DNA from 2 places in the Sulfobacillus thermosulfidooxidans genome. Region 2 is predicted to be linked to the other one. Evidence: a T-box and tRNA genes for the amino acid it is inferred to sense, from the RefSeq annotation. Region 2 holds a T-box; the other holds one or more tRNA genes.
What was found. The T-box of region 2 lies ahead of ileS (isoleucine--tRNA ligase). A T-box ahead of a tRNA ligase gene usually reads a tRNA of that ligase, here a tRNA-Ile.

Region 1: it has a tRNA-Ile gene. The T-box ahead of ileS (isoleucine--tRNA ligase) is inferred to sense a tRNA for this amino acid. The anticodon was not compared.

The regions. Positions count from the first base shown of each region.
Region 1 covers NZ_LGRO01000002.1:293,642-298,932, forward strand. The annotation lists gene AOA63_RS16975 (hypothetical protein) at 1-580, opposite strand, end outside; gene AOA63_RS16980 (tRNA (adenine(22)-N(1))-methyltransferase TrmK) at 577-1,239, opposite strand; gene AOA63_RS20620 (hypothetical protein) at 1,193-1,483, opposite strand; gene AOA63_RS20625 (zinc ribbon domain-containing protein) at 1,551-1,901, opposite strand; tRNA gene AOA63_RS16985 (tRNA-Asn) at 2,114-2,189, shown strand; tRNA gene AOA63_RS16990 (tRNA-Ile) at 2,197-2,271, shown strand; tRNA gene AOA63_RS16995 (tRNA-Val) at 2,313-2,387, shown strand; gene AOA63_RS17000 (NAD(P)/FAD-dependent oxidoreductase) at 2,652-3,917, opposite strand; gene AOA63_RS17005 (GGDEF domain-containing protein) at 4,083-4,838, opposite strand; gene AOA63_RS17010 (MBL fold metallo-hydrolase) at 5,077-5,291, opposite strand, start outside.
Region 2 covers NZ_LGRO01000001.1:821,907-827,197, reverse strand. The annotation lists gene ileS (isoleucine--tRNA ligase) at 1-2,308, opposite strand, end outside; T-box leader at 2,345-2,557, opposite strand; gene AOA63_RS04400 (DivIVA domain-containing protein) at 2,869-3,336, opposite strand; gene AOA63_RS04395 (YggT family protein) at 3,352-3,642, opposite strand; gene AOA63_RS04390 (cell division protein SepF) at 3,639-4,076, opposite strand; gene AOA63_RS04385 (YggS family pyridoxal phosphate-dependent enzyme) at 4,098-4,784, opposite strand; gene pgeF (peptidoglycan editing factor PgeF) at 4,769-5,291, opposite strand, start outside.

The DNA.
Region 1 (5,291 bases), on a different contig from region 2:
GAGCCAAACCTAAGCGATTTTTCAACGCAATCCAGTCAAATGCGACCTCTTCGTAAGGATGTATGACTAATAAGGCGTTTTCAACACGTTCTTGGTACCATTTGGGCACAATCACTTCTAAGCGCATTTCCTCTTCAGCATTTAATTGGCCAATATGTCCTAAAAACGGATGGGTACCATGTTCGGGCCAAAATGTTCCCGTCCCTTGGGACGTATAACTACACCGGGAATAATGACCAATGTGACCTGCTCCTGCTTCCCATAAGGCTTCACGAACCGGTTCTAAATGATCAGGTGGGACATACGTCACCAATTTATAATAGGGTTCGATATACGCTAATGGTCCTACGGCTTTTCCGATATGAAGTTCTTTTAAGGCTCTTAAGCGACTAAAATATCCGATACTGGGCACATCTTCATGAATGTCTTCCCACATTTTTAGGGTCAAAATACGACCGGAAAGTCCTGCTTTCCTAAGGCTAAACCGTACATCCTCATATCCGGCATCAGGCAACGAGGACAACGGTAAATTCTTAATATCTGGGCCAATAAAATCCTGAATTTGCTCGTTTGAGATCATGATATGACTCCTGTTAAATATTGAGTTTCACGTTGCCAGGCTTGGAGTTTTGGATCATCTTTGTCAGCATGATCGATAGATTGATTTAATTGTGCCAACCGTTGCCTTATTAAACAAGGAAATAAAGGACTGTGCTGAAATTCTTGTGGTATCCAAAAAAATGGGGAATGTTCATCGATTTCGCCTTTAGCTACTCTTTGTACCAACCACATCCCGTAAATCTTGTCATGCTCTTTAACCAGTTCAGCGCGCGAAATGGACCAACGATTCTCTAATAAATACCGGCGAAGAGGAAACAACCCTTGCATGGGTTGGATGATAAACGATTGAATGGTTAAGTTTTCTGAGTCCTGGCGGAGGATGTGTTGAATAGTCCTCGGACCCATTCCCGCAATGACGGCAACATCAATGGATGTTGATAGAGATAATAACGGGATTATTCCATCACCTAAAACCGGAGTGATCCGGGGAAAAAATGGCCGGGTATAAGAGGTCAGTTCCTGCCAGCCTTTTAGTGTTTTTTCAGTCGCATAAACTTGTTGCCCCTGTTCAGCCAAAGCCCGGGCCAAACGGCCTTGGCCCGCACCAACATCAGCGACAACAGTAAACGGTTTACACCAATCCCGTATGACCATTAGCCGTTTCTCTAACGGCGCCATCGTTCTGTCCCCCTTGCCTCCTCGCAGACGACAGCTGATCGTAGCATTCCACACACAGTGCTGTATAATTCTTTTCGCTCAACATAACCTGTTCTCGATCGTCATTGAATTGGTAAGATGTCATAGCGGGATTATGGCATAAGGGAGATTGTGTATGCAATTCGATGATGTTATCCGCTATACACAAGAGATTTCCCATGGGTCCAACCGGATTTCGATTGTAATTCATGTCTAACCCTGCAATCCCCTCATGCTGTCCTTGATGTCGCCATCAGCGCACAACACCAACGATATGCCGTCAACGACCCCGTCTAAAGGATGGGGCTTGCAGGTGTCTGCACCACAGCAGACCCCGCGTTTGGCGGGTTGACAGCCGCCCTACGAGCAACATTGCCCGCAGCGATGGTGTCGGCGGGGCCAGCGAACCTCCAGCCGATGCACCGAAAATGCGCTTGGTCCAGTCGATTGCGCTTGTCGATCAACCCACAGTGCGGGCAGGTACGGGAGGTGTTCCGAGGGTCTACAAATACCATAGGTATTCCCGCTAAGCGAGCTTTGTAGGCAATAAAAGAGCGAAGCTGATAGAACGCCCCACTGTGCTGGCGACGCCGCTGCGCCTTTTGAACCGTCATCCTGTCGCGGATGCCCGTCAAGTCTTCCAATTCCCCGACGAGTGTCTTGGGCTTTCGTCACCCGTTGCTTCGCGATTTGATTGATCCTGCCCAAGACACCAGCCTCCTTGCACCTATCTTTTTCGCAATACTAGACTCACCTGCTAATTCTCCTCCATTTTCTTCAACATTTCCCCAGCAAATTCTTTATCCTAAGACTTGACGGCACGCTACAAGGCTGCTAATATACTTGATGTCGGCATTCCTCGATAGCTCAATTGGTAGAGCACCCGGCTGTTAACCGGGTGGTTGCAGGTTCGAGTCCTGCTCGGGGAGCCATTTTTTTGGGCCCATAGCTCAGTGGTAGAGCTGCCGGCTCATAACCGGTTGGTCGGAGGTTCGAATCCTTCTGGGCCCACCAGTTGACGGAACACAAACAGGTTTAATATAATACAAGTCCAAGGGCGCGTAGCTCAGTGGTAGAGCGCTTGCTTCACACGCAAGAGGTCACAGGTTCGATACCTGTCGTGCCCACCATTTTATTTCCCGGGAATATTCGGGAATTTTTTGTTTTATATCTCTTAGCTCATTCACACACTCATATTCTCACATCTCCTCCATCCCGCTCTTTTGAAATCCGCGTAAGTGATTCTCGGCCTAAAATCCCTTTGTGTCATAAAAAAGATGCAACAGACAAACCCATACATAACATATTAAGGGACTACTATACTTCTTAAGTAGTCCCTTAACGGTTGATTAATCATACATCCCGTTATCACACGAATCGCAACAGATGATGGATTATAAGTTATTAGCCATAAAGTTTGCCAATGGAATTCCCCAATCTGGTACCTTCCCTTTGGTACGGAAAAACATTTCTTTGTATTGAGACTTCAACAGGTAGACCATTTCCGATCCGACCTTGAGTTGTTCCATTGTTCCGCCATACCAACTATCGGAATTAATGAAGAACGCTTTTTTATCGCCCATATCGCCTAGACAATTGACAATGAAATGTGGCGGAATATTCGCTTTCGCAGGATCCATCCGACCCATATCCATGGCAATTTGTTTGGCCACCATATCCCCCGTAATGTGGGCTAAATAGCCTAACTTGGGGACCACAACGGCCGCTGCATCACCACAGGCAAAGACATTTTTATATGTCGGGTGCCGCATTGTCATGTCCGTTAACACAAAACCCTGATCGTCGACGATTGGCGTGTTTTTCATGAATTCATGCGGTTGCCAGTCAGGAAAGATAATCTTAAGTTCTGCTTCGATGGACGTACCATCTTTCAATTCCACACCATCTTTAGTTAGTCGACGAATACCTTGCGCTTTATTCTTGTAATGCACGCCCGCCTTGGCCGCAATCGTTAAGATCGAAGCAACATTTCCAAGTCCGGCATCTTCAGCAATTGTGTCACCTGGTGTAAACACGGTGATTTTATCAGGATTGCCTAATCCATGGTTCTTTAACCACGTGGCCATGGAGAACACCATTTCCACAGGAGGACCTTCACAAGCAGCCGCCGCCATCGGCACTAAATCTTGGCTCATGGTTCCTTGGTGAAAAAAGTCTGAACCAATGACAATCGGCCCACCTTTATATTCGTTGCGCAGATAACGACGCAATTTTTCCCCATAATATGTGTCACTGACAGTTTGTCCATATTCCGCAAAACCTTCAATATCATCATAAGCTAAGCGGTTTCCCAACGCAAAGACAACATAGTCATAGTGAATCGTTTCTGCAGCAGCGCCAGGACGCTCAGTCGGCACATATTCAACCGTCTGACGATCAACATCGAACCCTTTCACTTCGCCTTGAATGAAGTAAATATCATCCTCTTCTAGCGGTTTAACAATATCCATATGCATTGTCAGAGCAGGATTACGGTCATAATCTAAAACTTCGGAAGGAATATTAGGAACAAAGAGGAGATAATTTTTGCGGTCGATTAATGTAATGTCGACTGTATCCCGTGCATATTCGCGAATCTTTTGAGCAGCCCCTAATCCAGAAAAATTTCCCCCTAATACTAGTACGTGTGGTTTAGCCATATTGGCGCTTCCTATCTTTTTGTGACTTTCATACATTATCCATCTAACCGAATTATTTAACAATGATTCATCCCAACTATTTCCATCAAGCGGCGTCTATTCACTGGGATCTAGCAATTTAGTACTATCTTATCTATTAAGAATTTATTCTTGTGACTTTATTTCTCATGACGCAGTGATCTGCACTTGTCCTTTACCATGACTTTTGGCATGATACAAAGCATGATCCGCGCGGCGCGCTATTGTCCATATACTGACGGAATCTTCTTGACTTGTCCAACCAGCTACGCCAGCAGAAAATGTACAACCCGTCAACCCATCGCAGTTTGCCTCGCGAAAAGCTTTTAATAATCGGTTGGCAGCGGCGACCGCTTCGGATAAATTGGCTCCCGGCAAAATCCAGCCAAATTCTTCGCCGCCCAGCCGTCCTGTAATATCGCTATGGCGTGCATGGCTCTGCAGTAAGGATCCTAATGTGCGAATCACGGCGTCACCAACCAAATGGCCATTTGTATCATTCACTCTTTTAAAATCATCCAAGTCTAAATAAACAAATGCCCAGGGTTTACCTTGCGATCCTAACCACTGAGCCATTTCTTCAGCACGCGTCCAAAATACATCGGCCCGATATAAACCGCTTAAGGCATCATAATCAGCCCGGTGTTGCAGAGGACGCACTAAACGCACCCACACCACAAAGCGAATGATGCCTAAAAGCAGTACGCTGCCTACCCAGTTCATACCGCAAATCCATAGAAGGGATGGCCGTAACGAATCAGGAAAAATTCCCCATTCCATCCACAATACGCCGGCGACCAGCAACGAATATCCTACGGCTAGAGGCCAGACAATGCGTTCAACAGCATGCCACACCGAATACCCGCTTGGATGCCGTCGTCTATCTCCTGGTTGTTTTGCCATGATCTCACCTAGCCCTGGCTCTTATTACACGGATTCCCCAAGAATTTATCGAATATTTTTATTTTAATTTTAATTGGTTTTAATTGTAGCAATTGTGTCCTTAGCGTGTCTTCGATATAACGAGATTTAATTGCGATAATTTCATGTCCGTTTTGGTTGGACTATGGTCCAAAACATCTCATGCCTTAACAGACAAAGAAACTCACAATTTTCGTCGACTGTTAGCTTTCCCGCGTTTTTAGCCGTTCTGTTTTTTGATAGCCAGCATGCGCGGAATGTATATAGGCCATTCTTGACCATAGCCTAAGACCGCCACACATAATTCGGGCCAATATTGATGAGCATAATGAACGACTTGTCCAAGATCGCCCAAATTGTTGGCAAACGCATCATAATGCATGGGAATAAGAACTTTCGCACCGATCCGTCCCGCCAATTCAACCGCTTCCCATG
Region 2 (5,291 bases):
GATACTGGTACACTTCATCGCTCGTAAAGACTAAGATAGGCGAAATAACACGGACCAATACATCAGCAATATATTTTAAGACATGCACTGTTTCCTGCCGTAACGGATTATCCCTAGCCAATGTATAGAGACGGTCTTTGATGACGTCCAAATAGAAACTGGACAATTCCGTTGTTACGAGCCGAACCAAGCCGTGCACCACTTGATGGAAGGTGTACGATTCATAAGCGGTTCGCGCTTCCCCCATCCATTCATTGATTACGTGAACCATCCAGCGGTTTAAGGGATCTTCCAGTGTGGGGCGCGTTGCCGTGGGCTCATAATCGGCGAGATTTCCTAACAAAAACCGAAATGTGTTACGGATCTTCCGGTAACTTTCCGACAACTGCCGGAGAATTTCATCGGAAATTCTCACATCATTGCGATACTCGGAACTGGCTACCCACAGCCGCAAGATATCCGCGCCGTACTGATTGACAATATCAAGCGGATCGATGGTGTTCCCGAGCGATTTATGCATTTCTTGACCGGATTTATCGAGAACCATGCCATGCGTCAATACCATGCGGTAAGGTGCCTCATCCTTAGCAGCTACCGCGGTTGTTAACAAACTATTAAACCAACCCCGATATTGATCGTTGCCCTCCAGCACGACATCCGCAGGCCATGTTAAATTGGCATGCCCGGCTAATACCGCCGCTTGAGAAGATCCCGAATCCATCCACACATCAAACACATCATGTTCTTGAGTTAACTCATGGCTTCCACAATAAGGACACTGGTAATCCTCAGGTAGGAAATACTGGGCCGGGTGTTCCCACCACGCATCGGAACCCTCTTGAGCAATAATGCGAGCCACATGGCGAATTAGGGACGGTTCTAAAATCGCCGAGTGACATTCTTCACAATAAAATGCTGGGATAGGCACTCCCCAGACACGCTGCCGCGACAAACACCAGTCTTGGCGATTTTCGACCATTTGACGCATGCGTTCCCCGCCCCAGTCGGGATCCCATTTCACCGGATAGGTAGCTTCTTTAAGACTATCCCGTAACCTATCAATAGACAAAAACCATTGCTTGGTGGCCCGAAAAATGACCGGATTCTTACACCGCCAGCAGTACGCATACTGGTGATTTAGGGGTTCATGTTTAACTAAATGCCCTTCCTCCCTAAGCCGATCAATGACTACCGCATTGGCATCCTGATAGAATAGTCCTTCGACTAAAGGCGTACCCTCGACAAATCGTCCTTGGTCATTGAGGGGTTGAACGATAGGCAATTGATAAGATTTACCAACCTCGAAGTCTTCCATCCCATGCCCAGGCGCTGTGTGCACAAGGCCCGTGCCACTTTCACTGGTCACATGTTCTCCAAGAATGAGAGGAACATCGTGGTGTAAATAGGGATGTTGCGTAACGATGCCTTCTAGTTCACGTCCCGCCCATGGTCCATATTTTCCGACCACGTTCCAGTTCATCAGTGCAATTAAACGCTCGGTCAAATCTTGCGCCACTAAGACCCGGCCATCTTGTTCTGTCTCTAACACCACATATAACAAATCCGGATGAAGGCTGATCGCCACATTAGCCGGAATGGTCCATGGTGTCGTCGTCCAGATCACAGCACGGGTATTGTCCGGCAAAATTCCCTTTCCATCCTTGACCGGGAATGCTACATAGATGGCATCCGACTTATGGTTATGATATTCAATTTCGCCTTCAGCTAATGCGGTTTCACAGTGCGGGCACCAATATACCGGCCGTAAGTCCCGATAAATGAGCCCTTTTTCCACCATAGAGGCAAAAATTTCTAGTTCAGCGCCTTCATACTCCGGACTCATGGTGATATAGGGATGCTCCCAGTCTCCCATCACCCCCAAGCGTTGGAATTCTTCGGTCATCACATGAATGTAATGACGCGCCACCTCTGCACACTCTTTTCGCAACGCTAAAGGATCGATTTGATGCTGAGACACCCCGAGCTTTTTCAGTGCGCGCATTTCGATGGGCAATCCATGGGTGTCCCATCCCGGAACATAGGCCACATCAAATCCCGCCAACGACCAATACCGGTTAATCATGTCTTTGAGAATTTTATTTAATGCGGTCCCGGTATGAATGTCACCATTGGCATATGGCGGCCCGTCATGCAAGACAAATTTCCTCTCATGAGCGCGTTCTTGGCGTTGCATTTGATAAATATTGTCCTTCGTCCACTTTTCCAACCACTGCGGTTCTTGCCCCGGCAAGTTGGCCTTCATAGGAAACGCTGTCTTCGGTAAACGTAATGTGCTCCTGTAATCCATAGTGTCCCTCCACCAAAAAAAATAACGCCCCTGTCAAAAAGGGACGTTGCGCCGCGGTACCACCCTCATTCCTGACACCAAGCTATCAGGCTCTCAGATGCATAACGGGCATAACCGGCTCGAACTACTGTGTGTTTCGCCCGAGCACTCCTGGGGGATGAGTTCGTGGACTTTTGGACTGGCTTCCACCATCTGCTCAGTTCTCTATGCCATCAGTCCCACGACCCGTGTCCCAGTCATCGTGTTAACGAAGTATAAATTTTTCCTGTCATCTATCCCTACCGAGGTGAGATAGATTTTTGAACTCAATTCGATAACAATCCTGTTTTGGCATCGGTTGTCTGGCTAGACATCGTACATTTTATCCCATCTCAGGGGCATCGCTACCGATTGTTTCGGTTCTCCATCTGAAACGACAAAACCCATTTTGAAAACACTCACGAATGACCTACCGGACAAATCCACTAAAACCTCTCTCAGCATGGACTGAGAATGAGATCAGACCGGATTTTTTCAGTTATTTTAACACATTTTCCTGTTTGGGCAATCCCGCTTCACGTCTACGATTCTACAGCAGCTTGTAATAAAGGACCTTCAGTCACCAACCGCAATTGAGCCTCTAACAGACTTTTAATTTGGGCACGAAACTTTTCTGTCTCATAGCGCAGTTGAGACAATTGGTTTTCTGCTTCACGCACGCGTGCTTCGGCATTGCGAACAATCTCTTCGGCTTTGGCTTCTGCTTCCCGAACAATTAGTTCGGCTTCTTTTCGCGCTGCCGCTTTGACCTCTTCTGCAGTCTGCTGCGCAATCACCAGAGTGTTTTGCAAGGTTGCTTCCAGTTTACGATACTGTTCAAGACGCTCAGTCATTCCCGACGTATTTTCCTTCAATTCGTCGTTTTCTCGAATTAATGCTTCATAGTCGCGAACAATTTCATCGAGAAATTCGTTGACGTCGTCTTCATTGTATCCACGAAATCCATGTTTAAACTCTTTATTTACGATGTCTAAAGGTGTCAGTGGCATAAAATCCTCCCGCGCTTAAAACCTTGCCAGATATAAAAATAACGTAACTAAAAGATAGGATGCAATATCCACTAGAAAAAACGCAATCAATGGCGATAAATCCAACATCCCGACTAACGGCACCCTTCGCCGGATCGGGGCTAAAATCGGCTCAGTTAGCTGCGTTGAAATAAACGTTGCTTTGTCCCACAGCCCCGCCGTCCGGGGAGGAAAAAAAGAGGCAACAATCCGGATCATCAGCACGACATAGAACACGTCTTGCAGAATATGCACAGTTTCTGCTAAGTGTGTAAAAATTATACTCACTTATTTAAGCTCCGTGTCCATCCTGGCGCTTCATCGTGATCTTCACTGGCGACTTCAACATTATTGGGGGTCACGAGAAAAATATTGTCTCCAACTCTTCGCAATCCTCCGTCCAGAGCATACGCAACCCCTGAAAGGAAATTCAAAAGCCTCTGACCGGCACGCTCTTCAGCTAAATCTAAATTGACAATAACGGGTCTGCGGCCTTTAACTTGATCGGCTATAGCCTGACCATCTTCCAACGTTCTCGGATGCATGACCACCACCCGAAATCCTCGGGTGCCCGGCAAGCTCACTAAACTCCCCCGTTTTTTTTGTGGAACCTCATCTTCCCAATCGGAAGCGGCCGCAACTTGTTGCGTGTCCAGTTCCTCTTCCTGAACCTCTTCGAGCCCGACAAAATTAAGAAATTTCCCTACAATACCTGCTTTCACGATAGCCCCTCCTCACATCACTTAGGTTTTTGGCCTTGGGCCGAAAATTGCGGTCCCGAGCCGAATCATTGTCGTTCCCGCCTCTAAGGCCCATTCATAATCCTCAGACATGCCCATCGATAGTTCGGTAAGAGGTGCCCAAGGAAATCCCTCTTGTTGAGCAATTCGCCATAATTCGCCAGTTTCCTTCATAAGATCACGAATTTTTTTCTTTTCGTTAGAACTTTTGTCTGCTGCTGCCGGAAAAAGTGCCATCATGCCTATGAAACGCAAATTCTTCCACTGTTCAGCCTTGGCTAAAAAAGGTAGAACTTCCTCGAAAAACATACCAGTTTTGCTGGGTTCCTTGCCGGCATTAATTTCAAGCATCACCGGCATTGACGTTTTCAGACGGCGGTTTAACGCGTCCGCGATGCGTTCACTATCAATACTATCAATGGCGTCAAAAAGATCTATGGCATATTTTACCTTGTTCGTCTGAAGATGTCCAATCATATGCAGAGGAGCGGGAGGTTTCTCTGGGAATTTATTGAGGGCTTCTTGCACTTTATTTTCTCCCAATAAATGGGCCCCGGCTTGTAAGGCCATCAAGGCTTCATCACGGCTACGGGTTTTGGTTACAGCCATAAGCTTAACGGTGTCGTCGGGTCGTATCCGGCGAATCATTTCGAGAATCCGTTCTACATTTTCCGTTATTTGCTCATACATATAAATCCTCCCATCCGTCCCGTGCGACCATGATCACGTCGGTAGGAAAAAAATTGGTCCCCATGACAAGCGGTACACCATCCGGAAATGTCAATATTGGCATCGGGAATTCCTAATTGCATTAACTGCTGCCGATTGGCTTCCCATAAATCAAGCAAATAATGGCCCGCACGTGTCGCCACGAGCGGCGCATCTTCTCCCATTTGGGCGCGAAATTCCGTGGCTACGCGTTCATCCACTTCATAACAACATGGGCCAATGGAGGGACCAATACCAATGTAGATTTGACTGAGATCGATTCCATCGTCCTTGAGAAGCCCAATGGCCTGACGTTGGACCCCACGTACTGTTCCTCGCCATCCCGCGTGGAGAAGTCCCACCGCATGATGCTGCGGAGCCGCAATGAAAATGGGTACACAATCCGCAAATCCCATCCCCAGGACCAAATTATCACTATGAGTTAATAGGCCGTCTAATCCCGGAAGAGCTGTTGTTGATGCTATGGAA